DNA from 2 places in the Azospira sp. APE16 genome. Region 2 is predicted to be linked to the other one. Evidence: predicted binding sites of a transcription regulator. Region 2 holds the regulator's gene; the other holds the start of a gene.

Region 1 (4,885 bases), 1.3 Mb from region 2:
GGGTGTCCCGGCTGGGGCTGTCGGTTTCGATGAGGATGACGTCGGGCTTCAGTTCCTCCACCCTTCCCGCCAGGTCCAGGGACGAGGCCAGCACGGCCGCCACCTGGTGGCCGGCCTTGACCAGGCCGGCGCAGATGTCGGCGGCCCGGCTCTGGGATTCATCGATGACGAGAACGCGCAGCATGGGTCGGTGGATTCCTGAAAAGACCTAGTCGAGGGCGAGGATGTGCTCGGCCATGGCGTCGATCACGCCCGGGGCTTCGCCGATGGCGCCGGCGATGTGGATGCTGAGCTGGGGATGCTGGCGTGCCGCGGCTTCCACCTGCAGGGGCAGGTCCCGCTTCAGGTGGCCGCTCTGGGCCATGAACATGGGCGCCAGGCGGATGCTGGTGACGCCCTCGTCGGCCAGTTGGGCGACGCACTGTTCCAGGGTCGGCTCCATGAATTCGAGGAAGGCCAGGGCGACGCGGCGCTGGGGCTCCCGCGCCTGGATGGCGCGCTGCACGCGCTGCATGGGCTCGGCCCACTGGGGGTCCCGGGCGCCGTGGCCGAAAAGGATGAGGGCAGTTTGGGTCATGTCTGGATTATGGGTGAAGGCAAGGGGCGAGGGAATTGATCGATATCGCCTTTTGTCGCAGCCGGCAAAGGCCGCTACGCCCCCTGCTTCGGCCGCCGGAAGGGCCATTGGTTCCATGCCATTGCCAGGAGGCAGCAGGGACGGAGTTCTCCACCATGGCATGGCCGTCAGGCCCGTCCCTTCTGCCTCTCCGGGCATGGCCGTTTCCCCGTCAGGCCTGGAGCCAGACCCGGCCGTCTTCCACCTTCACCTGGAAGCGGGCGGTACAGCCCTGGTCCGGCGCCACCGCCTCGCCGCTGGCCAGCTCGATGTTCCAGCTGTGCAGGGGGCAGGTCACCCGCTGGCCGTGCACGATGCCCTGGGAGAGGGGCCCGCCCTTGTGGGGGCACTTGTCGTGGAGGGCGAAGACGGCATCGCCGTCGGTGCGGAACACGGCAATATCGCCGCCCGGGTGCTGCACCACCCGGGAACCCAGCAGGGGGATGTCTTCCAGGGCGCAGAGGTTTTTCCATTGGCTCATTTTTCGTTCCTTAAAACCGTTTTGCCACAGAGGGCACAGAGAACACCGAGAAAATCGTGCCGGCCTGCCGGCTCAGAAGGTCAGGGGCTCGAATTCGCGGCGTGCCGGCGTTTCCTGATGTTCGGCCCAGGGATCGGCAGCGTCCTTCAGGGAATCGAGCAGACGGGCGTGCAGGGCCTTGCGGTTGTCCTCGTCCTCCACCACCAGGCGCTTGACGTGGTCCAGGCCCACCCGCTGCACGTAATGCACGGTGCGCTCCAGGTAGAAGCCCTCTTCCCGGTAGAGCTGGAGGAAGGCGCCGGAGTATTCCTTGACCTCTTCGGCGGTGGCCACCTTGCACAGGAACTGGGCCGCCTCGGTCTTGATGCCGCCGTTGCCGGCCACGTGGATTTCCCAGCCCGAATCGACGGCGATGATGCCCACGTCCTTGATGCCGGATTCGGCGCAGTTGCGCGGACAGCCGGAGACGGCCAGCTTCACCTTGTGGGGGCTCCACATGTCGAACAGCATCTTCTCCAGCTCGATGCCCATGCCGGTGGAGTCCTGGGTGCCGAAGCGGCAGAACTGGCTGCCGACGCAGGTCTTCACGGTGCGGATGGACTTGCCGTAGGCGTGGCCGGAGACCATGCCGGCCTGGGCCAGGTCGGCCCACATGTGGGGCAGGTCCTCCTTCTTCACCCCCAGGAGGTCGATGCGCTGGCCGCCGGTGACCTTGACCATGGGCACCTGGTACTTGTCCGCCACGTCGGCAATGGCCCGCAGTTCGTTGGGCGTGGTGACGCCGCCCCACATGCGCGGCACCACTGAATAGGTGCCATCCTTCTGGATGTTGGCGTGGGCCCGCTCGTTGATGAAGCGGCTTTGCGGATCGTCCCTGGCCTCGTGGGGGAAGGTGGAGATGAGGTAGTAGTTGAGGGCCGGGCGGCACTTCTCGCAACCGTTGGGATTCTTCCAGGCCAGGGCTTCGATCACCGCCGGAATGGAGGTCAGGTGCCGCTCCCGGATAGCCTGGCGCACGGCCCCGTGGCTGTGCTCGGTGCAGCCGCACATGGGCTTCTCGGCGCTGCTGGCGGCCTGGTAGGCGCCGCCCACGGTGGAAGCCAGGATCTGCTCCACCAGGCCGGTGCAGGAACCGCAGGAGGCGGAAGCCTTGGTGTGCTTGCGCACCTCGTCCAGGGTGAACAGCCCCTTCTCCTTGATGGCCTTGACGATGACGCCCTTGGTGACGCCGTTGCAGCCGCACACCTCGGCGCTGTCGGCCATGGCCGCCGCTTTGTTGTGGCCCTGGTGGCCCGTGTCCCCCAGGTTGCTCTGGCCGAACATGAGGTGGTCGCGGATCTGGCTGACGTCCTTGCCCTCCCGCAGCAGCTGGAAGTACCAGGAACCGTCCGCCGTGTCGCCGTAGAGCACGCCGCCCACCAGCTTGTTGTCCTTCAGCACCAGGCGCTTGTACACGCCGCCGGCCGGGTCGTGCAGGACGATGTCCTCGGTATCGCTGCCGCCCATGAAGTCGCCGGCGGAAAAGAGGTCGATGCCGGTGACCTTCAGCTTGGTGGAGGTCACCGAGCCCTGGTAGCGGCCGATGCCGTAGCCCGCCAGGTGGTTGGCGCAGACCTTGGCCTGCTCGAACAGCGGCGCCACCAGGCCATAGGCGATGCCGCGGTGGCTGACGCATTCGCCCACGGCGTAGATTTTGGGATCGTAGGTCTGCAGGGTGTCGGAGACGACGATGCCTCGGTTGCAGTGGATGCCGGAAGACTCGGCCAGGGCCGTGTTGGGGCGGATGCCCACCGCCATCACCACCAGGTCGGCGGGAATCTGCATGCCGTCCTTGAAGCGGATGGCTGCCACCCGGCCGCTCTCGCCGGCGATTAGGGCTTCCGTGTTTTTCTGCAGCAGGAATTTCAGGCCCCGCTCCTCCAGGGACTGCTGCAGCATGCGCCCGGCCACCTCGTCCAGCTGACGTTCCAGCAGCCAGGGGCCGACGTGCACCACGGTCACGTCCATGCCCCGCAGCTTGAGGCCGTTGGCCGCTTCCAGGCCCAGGAGGCCGCCGCCGATGACCACCGCGTGACGATGGGTCCTGGCCGCCTCGATCATGGCGTCGGTGTCGGCGATGTCCCGATAGGCGATCACCCCCGGCAGGTCGTTGCCGGGGATGGGCAGCATGAAGGGGTTGGAGCCGGTGGCCAGCAGCAGGCGGTCGTAGGACTCCACCGTGCCGTCCTCGGCGACGACCTGGCGCCTGACCCGGTCCACCTTGGTCACCTTCTTGTTGAGGTGCAGCTTGATGCCGTTGTCGGCGTACCACTGCAGATCGTTGAGGACGATCTCGGGCACCGTCATCTCGCCGGCCAGGACCGGGGAGAGCAGGATGCGGTTGTAGTTGGGATGGGGCTCGGCGCCGAAGACGGTGATGTCGTAGTGGTCCGGGGCGATCTTCAGCAGCTCTTCCAGGGTGCGCACGCCGGCCATGCCGTTGCCCACCAGCACCAGTTTGGGTTTGTTCATGAAGCACTCCTTCGGTCGCCGGCTTCCGGGGTGCGGGACGGGCCTCGGACTGCGCCCGCGCCATTGCGGTACGCCGTCGTGCCCTCCCGCAGCGCCATCAGGCAGCGAGAGAAAACATTGAAGGGCAGTGCTTCACGTTGACCCCGAGGGCCACACCACCGGCAGTCCCGCCGCCCAGGCGACAGGAGTACGCCGGAGATTTAGCAATCGCCATGCCATTTCGTAAGCACATGATTTAAATTGGATAACACCAAACCCACTGCCCGCGCCACCGCACACAACTGGTGCATCGCCGCCCCGCCCTGCCCCGCCAGCGGGCGCCCGGCACCGTCCCTCGGCTGCCGCCCGCCGCCGGTCCCCTGCTGGCCCAAAGGCCTATTTGAGGAAGTCCGGGCCCATGCCAGAATGGGCCGACAGACGAGTGCTTCGTGCGCCCCATCCCAATGGAGAACGCCATGGCTCCCGAAAACAGTACCGCCCCCCCCAGCCGCCCGCCCCTGGTGCGTCCCGGACGCAGCCTGCTGATCGGCTGGCTGCTCCTGGTGGCCATCATCATCGGCCTGGTCTTCCGGGAAATCGGCGAAACCCGGGAACGCCTCTACAACGCCGCCTGGGACAACCTCAGCACCCTCAACCTGGCCCTGCTGGAACAGATGGAGCGGGCCATCACCGCCACCGACCAGGCCCTGCTCAACGCCCGCCAGGAAGTGGCCGCCATGCCGCCCCTGGTGGCGGAGAAAAACCCGGCCCGGCGCGAGGAGCAGGCCCGGCACCTGCACCAGCTGTTGCGCAGCCAGGTCACCGCCACCCCCTTCGTCACCAACCTGGTGCTGGTGGACGCCCAGGGCAATGTGCTGGCCCACTCGGCCCGCCACCCGGTACCCGCCATGAACGTGCGGGAGCGGGAATACTTCCGCCGCCTGCGCGACACGGCCGAAGCCGAGCCCCTCATCTCGCCCCCCACCCGCACCCTGCTCGACGGCTCCCAGCGGCTCATCTTCTCCCGCCGTCTGGTGGGGCCCCGGGGCCATTTCGCCGGCGTCATCCTGGCCAGCGTCAGCCTGGCCGATGTGGTCTCCTTCTACCGCTCCGTGCTGCACCTGCCCGGCGGCGCCGTGGCCCTTTACCACAGCAACGCCACCCTGCTCGCCCGCTACCCGGAAATGCCCGACAGCCTGGGCCATGCCTACCCGGAACAGGACCTGTTCCTGCGCACTCCCGGCCGCGGCACCAGCGGCACCCTGCTGGAAACCAGCTCCATGGACGGGCGCCAGCGC
Region 2 (4,885 bases):
GCCACTGGTACTCGGCGGCACCGATGACCTGCAGGCGTTCCGGGTGGATCAGGTTGAGGTGGCCGACCACGTCGGCGCCGTAGTTGCCCCGCTCCCGGATCTCGATGGAGCGTTCGGCACCCTGGGCCGCGACCCAGGTCAGGGACAGCTTGTCCTGGTGGTCCTCAAACAGCTGGCTGATGGAGATTTGCCGCATGGTTCCCCCAGTCGGTGAACAGGCGGTGGGCGTCGTCGGTGTTGTCGCAGGCGCCCAGGGCCTCGCGGAAGGCCCGGTCGGAGAAACGCTGGGCCAGCTCGGAAAGAATCTGCAGATGCTGCTCGGTAGCCTGTTCCGGCACCAGCAGCACGAACATCAGGCCGACGGGCTTGCCGTCGGGGGAATCGAAAGGCACCGGGACGGACAGGCGCATGAAGGCGCCGGCGGCATCCTTGAGCCCCTTGATGCGGCCGTGGGGAATGGCAACCCCCTGGCCGAGGCCGGTGGAACCCAGTTTTTCCCGGGCGAAGAGGCTGTCGAAAACCGTGGCCCGGGCGATGCCCAGGTTGTTCTCGAACAGCAGTCCGGCCTGCTCGAATGCCCGCTTCTTGCTGCTGGCTTCGAGGTCCAGCAGGATGTGGGCGGGAGGGAGGAGTTTGGCGATCAGATCCATGGGGCGGGAACCTTCCCCGAACAGCGGGATGGCGGCGGCAGGGCCGGTTGGAGACTGGGATTCAGGCAGGATACCAGGCGAAAAGTGGCGGGATCATAACGGAAAACGACCCCGCCGCCTATGCCTTTCGTCCCAGTCCCGGAGAGGGAATCAGATCACTCTTCGATGTGATTCTTGATGGTGTCGCGGTGGTGATCCTGGGCCTTCTGCTTGTACTTCTGCACCTGGCGGTCCAGCTTGTCGATCAGGGTGTCCACGGCGGCATACAGGTCGGCATCCTCGGCATCCACGTGGATGTCCTTGCCGGGCACGCGCACGGTGACTTCAGCCTTCTGCTTCAGCTTTTCCACGGTGAGGATGACGTTGACGTCGATGACGCTGTCGAAGTGACGCGTAACCCGCTCCAGCTTGGCAGTGACGTAGTCGCGGATCGCCGGGGTGACTTCCAGGTGATGTCCGGTGATGTGCAGGTTCATGGCTCGCTCCTTTTTTAGATGGACTTGCGTAGGTTGGCCGGCGAAATGTTGAGCGCTTCTCTGTATTTTGCAATGGTTCGACGCGCCACAACAATGCCTTGTTGGCCAAGAATTTCGGATATTTGACTGTCCGAAAGGGGTTTTTTGGGGTCTTCGGCCGCCACCAGCTGCTTGATCAGGGCCCGGATGGCGGTGGCCGAACAGGCGCCCCCCGTATCCGTGGCCACGTGGCTGCCGAAGAAATACTTGAGTTCGAAAATGCCCCGGGGGGTGGCCATGTATTTCTGGGTGGTCACCCGGGAGACGGTGGATTCGTGCAGGCCCAGGGTTTCGGCGATTTCCCGCAGTACCAGGGGACGCATGGCCACCTCGCCGTGTTCGAAGAACTGGCGCTGGCGGTCCAGGATGGCCTGGGACACGCGCAGGATGGTGTCGAAACGCTGCTGCACGTTCTTGATCAGCCAGCGGGCCTCCTGCAGCTGGCCGGAGAGGCTGGAGCCGCGCTGCTTGGAGAGGATCTCGGCGTAGAGCCGGTTGATGCGCAGGCGCGGGTAGGCGTCCGGATTGATGCTGGCGGTCCACTGGTTGCGCACCTTCTTCACCACCACGTCCGGGGTGATGTAGCGGGCATCCAGGGGCGCGTACTGGGCGCCGGGCCGGGGGTTGAGGCTCTTTACCAGGTTGGTGACGGCGCGCAGGCGCTCGTCGTCGCAGCCCAGCAGCTTCTTCAGCTTGGTGAAGTCCCGGCCGGCCAGCAGTTCCAGGTGATGGCGCACCAGCTTCAGGGCCTGGTCCCGCACCTCGTCGGCCGGCAGGGCTTCCAGCTGCAGGGCCAGGCATTCGCCCGGAGTGCGGGCGCCGACACCGGTCGGGTCCAGGTGCTGCAGGTGGCGCAGGGCGATCTGCAGGTCGTCCAGGTCGATTTCCAGCTCTTCCGGCAGGGCTTCCTGCAGCTCCTCCAGGGGCTGGGTCAGGTAGCCGTCCTCGTCCAGCGCCTCGATCAGGAAGCTGACCAGCTGCCGGTCCCGCTCGGAGAGCTGCATCAGGCCCAGCTGCCAGTTGAGGTGGTCGCGCAGGGAGGTGTTGGCGGCCTGCACTTCCTGGAAGTCGGAATCCTCGTCCTCGTCGCGGGAGGCGGAAGGGTAGCTGCCTTCGGCAAACCAGTCCTCGCCTTCGCCCAGGCTGTCCCGGGGCTCTTCCCGCACTTCCTCGGGACCGTGGCTGTCGGCCCCCTCGCTGGACTCGCCGCCATCCCCCGGGCTCTCAGCAGCGGCCTCGGCCGTGCTGCCGGCGTATTCGCCTTCGCTCCCGCTGTAGGAGGGCTCGTAGTTCTCGTCCTCGCGCTCCAGCAGGGGGTTTTCCAGCAGATACTTCTCCAACTCCTGCTCCAGCTCGAGCGTCGACAGTTGCAGCAGCCGGATGGACTGCTGCAGCTGTGGCGTCAGGGCCAGGTGCTGCGAGAGTTTGAGTTGGAGGGTTGGTTTCATGGACCCGGGGCCGAAGGGGCCGGCGGCAATGAGCGGGTTGAGGGAAAGACTCGGAGACTGGGCTCGTCAGAGACGGAAGCTCTCGCCCAGATATACTTTTCGGACGTCTTCATTATAAACGATCTCATCCGGGCGGCCAGACGCCAGCACCCGGCCCTCATTGATGATGTAGGCCCGGTCGCAGATGCCCAGGGTCTCACGCACGTTGTGGTCGGTGATGAGCACGCCGATGCTGCGGTCCTTGAGGAAACGGATGATCTTCTGGATTTCCAGCACGGCGATGGGGTCCACGCCGGCGAAGGGCTCATCCAGCAGGATGAAACGGGGAGAGGTAGCCAGGGCCCGGGCGATTTCCACCCGGCGGCGCTCGCCACCGGACAGGGCGGCGGCATTGGAAGCGCGGATGTGGCCGATGTGCAGCTCTTCCAGCAGTTCCTCCAGGCGCAGGTCGATCTCGTGCTTGGGCAGCTTCTGCAGTTCCAGCACGGCACGGATGTTCTCCTCCACGTTGAGCTTGCGGAAGACGGAGGCCTCCTGGGGCAGGTAGGAAATGCCCAGATGGGCCCGCTTGTGGATGGGAAAGTGGGTCACTTCCTGATTCTGCAGCTGGATGGAGCCGCCGTCGGAGGGCACCAGCCCGACGATCATGTAGAAACAGGTGGTCTTGCCGGCACCGTTGGGGCCCAGCAGGCCCACCACCTCACCGCTGCCCACCTCGAAGGACACGTCATGCACCACGGTGCGGGACTTGTAGCGCTTTTTCAGGTTGTTGGCGGAAAGCTTGGCGATGAGGTCGGGGTTCTGCTCGGACATGGGCTATCGGATTCTATGAATGCGGGGGCGTAAAGGCATTGTGCCAGAGGTGTCGCCCGGGGGTTCTACCAGTCGCTGCCGGACTCGTCGTCCCAGCCGCCCTGCAGCACCTGGCGGACGGTGGCGGCGGCAAAGCCGCGGCTGAGGAGAAAGCGGGTCTGTTTGGCCCGCTCGGCCAGATCGGCGGGCAGGGCGGCGAATTTCTTCTGCCACACCTGGCGCGCCCGTTCCAGCTCGCTGCCGCCCTGGGCCAGGGCCGCGGCGACGGTTTCCTCGGCCACGCCCTTCTGCCGCAGTTCCTGAGCCAGCCGGGCATCGCCGTAGCGGCGGGCGCGGATGGCGACCCTTTCACTGGCATAGCGGGCATCGGAAAGCTGGCGGCGGGCCGCCAGGTCGTCCAGCAGGGTCTGCAGCTCAGCCTCGGATTCTGCGTGGGGCGCCAGCTTGCGGGCCAGTTCGGCCCGGCTGTACTCCCGCCGCGCCAGCAGCCCCAGGGCCCGCTGGCGCAGGCTCGGGGTCATTCCCCGGCAGCGGCCGCCGGGGCGGGGTTGGCCACGCCCAGGGCTTCCCGGATCTTGCCTTCGATTTCCTGGGCAATGGCCGGGTTGGCCTTGAGGAATTCCCGGGAGTTGTCCTTGCCCTGGCCGATTTTCTCGCCCTTGTAGGAGTACCAGGCGCCGGACTTCTCGATCAGCTTGTTGGCCACCCCCAGTTCGATGATCTCGCCCTCGCGGGAGATGCCTTCGCCGTAGAGGATGTCGAACAGGGCTTCGCGGAAGGGCGGGGAGACCTTGTTCTTCACCACCTTGACGCGGGTTTCGTTGCCGATCACCTCGTCACCCTTCTTGATGCCGCCGATACGGCGGATATCCAGGCGCACGGAGGCGTAGAACTTGAGCGCGTTGCCGCCGGTGGTGGTTTCCGGGGAACCGAACATCACCCCGATCTTCATGCGGATCTGGTTGATGAAGATGACCAGGGTGTTGGTCTTCTTGATGTTGGCGGTGAGCTTGCGCAGGGCCTGGCTCATCAGGCGGGCGTGCAGGCCCATCATGGAATCGCCCATCTCGCCTTCGATTTCGGCCTTGGGGGTGAGGGCGGCGACAGAGTCCACCACGATCACGTCCACACCGCCGGAACGCACCAGCATGTCGGCGATTTCCAGGGCCTGTTCGCCGTTGTCCGGCTGGGAGATGAGCAGCTCGCCGATGTTCACGCCCAGCTTCTGGGCGTACTGGGGATCGAGGGCGTGTTCCGCGTCGATGAAGGCGGCGGTGCCGCCCAGCTTCTGCATCTCGGCGACGACCTGCAGGGTCAGGGTGGTCTTGCCGGAAGATTCCGGACCGTATATTTCCACCACCCGGCCCCGGGGCAGGCCGCCCACGCCGAGGGCCACGTCCAGGCCCAGGGAGCCGGTGGACACCACGTCCACGCCCTTGTCCACTTCGGTCTCGCCCAT

What was found. Region 2 encodes sigma-54, which starts transcription at its own class of promoters, with help from an activator protein. Its sites were predicted from a motif close to TGGCACGCTTNCTGCTNA; they were not measured.
Region 1: nirB (nitrite reductase large subunit NirB) is a predicted target of sigma-54. The motif match lies at 3,809-3,826, and genes of this name have one in related genera.

The regions. Positions count from the first base shown of each region.
Region 1 covers NZ_CP179682.1:2,686,294-2,691,178, forward strand. Annotated here, with positions in the region: gene ACLSSQ_RS12880 (ANTAR domain-containing response regulator) at 1-184, opposite strand, end outside; gene ACLSSQ_RS12885 (sirohydrochlorin chelatase) at 209-577, opposite strand; gene nirD (nitrite reductase small subunit NirD) at 789-1,097, opposite strand; gene nirB (nitrite reductase large subunit NirB) at 1,170-3,608, opposite strand; gene ACLSSQ_RS12900 (diguanylate cyclase domain-containing protein) at 4,064-4,885, shown strand, end outside.
Region 2 covers NZ_CP179682.1:177,519-182,403, reverse strand. Annotated here, with positions in the region: gene hprK (HPr(Ser) kinase/phosphatase) at 1-196, opposite strand, end outside; gene ptsN (PTS IIA-like nitrogen regulatory protein PtsN) at 165-650, opposite strand; gene hpf (ribosome hibernation-promoting factor, HPF/YfiA family) at 806-1,126, opposite strand; gene ACLSSQ_RS00905 (RNA polymerase factor sigma-54) at 1,141-2,613, opposite strand; gene lptB (LPS export ABC transporter ATP-binding protein) at 2,680-3,426, opposite strand; gene recX (recombination regulator RecX) at 3,492-3,947, opposite strand; gene recA (recombinase RecA) at 3,944-4,885, opposite strand, start outside.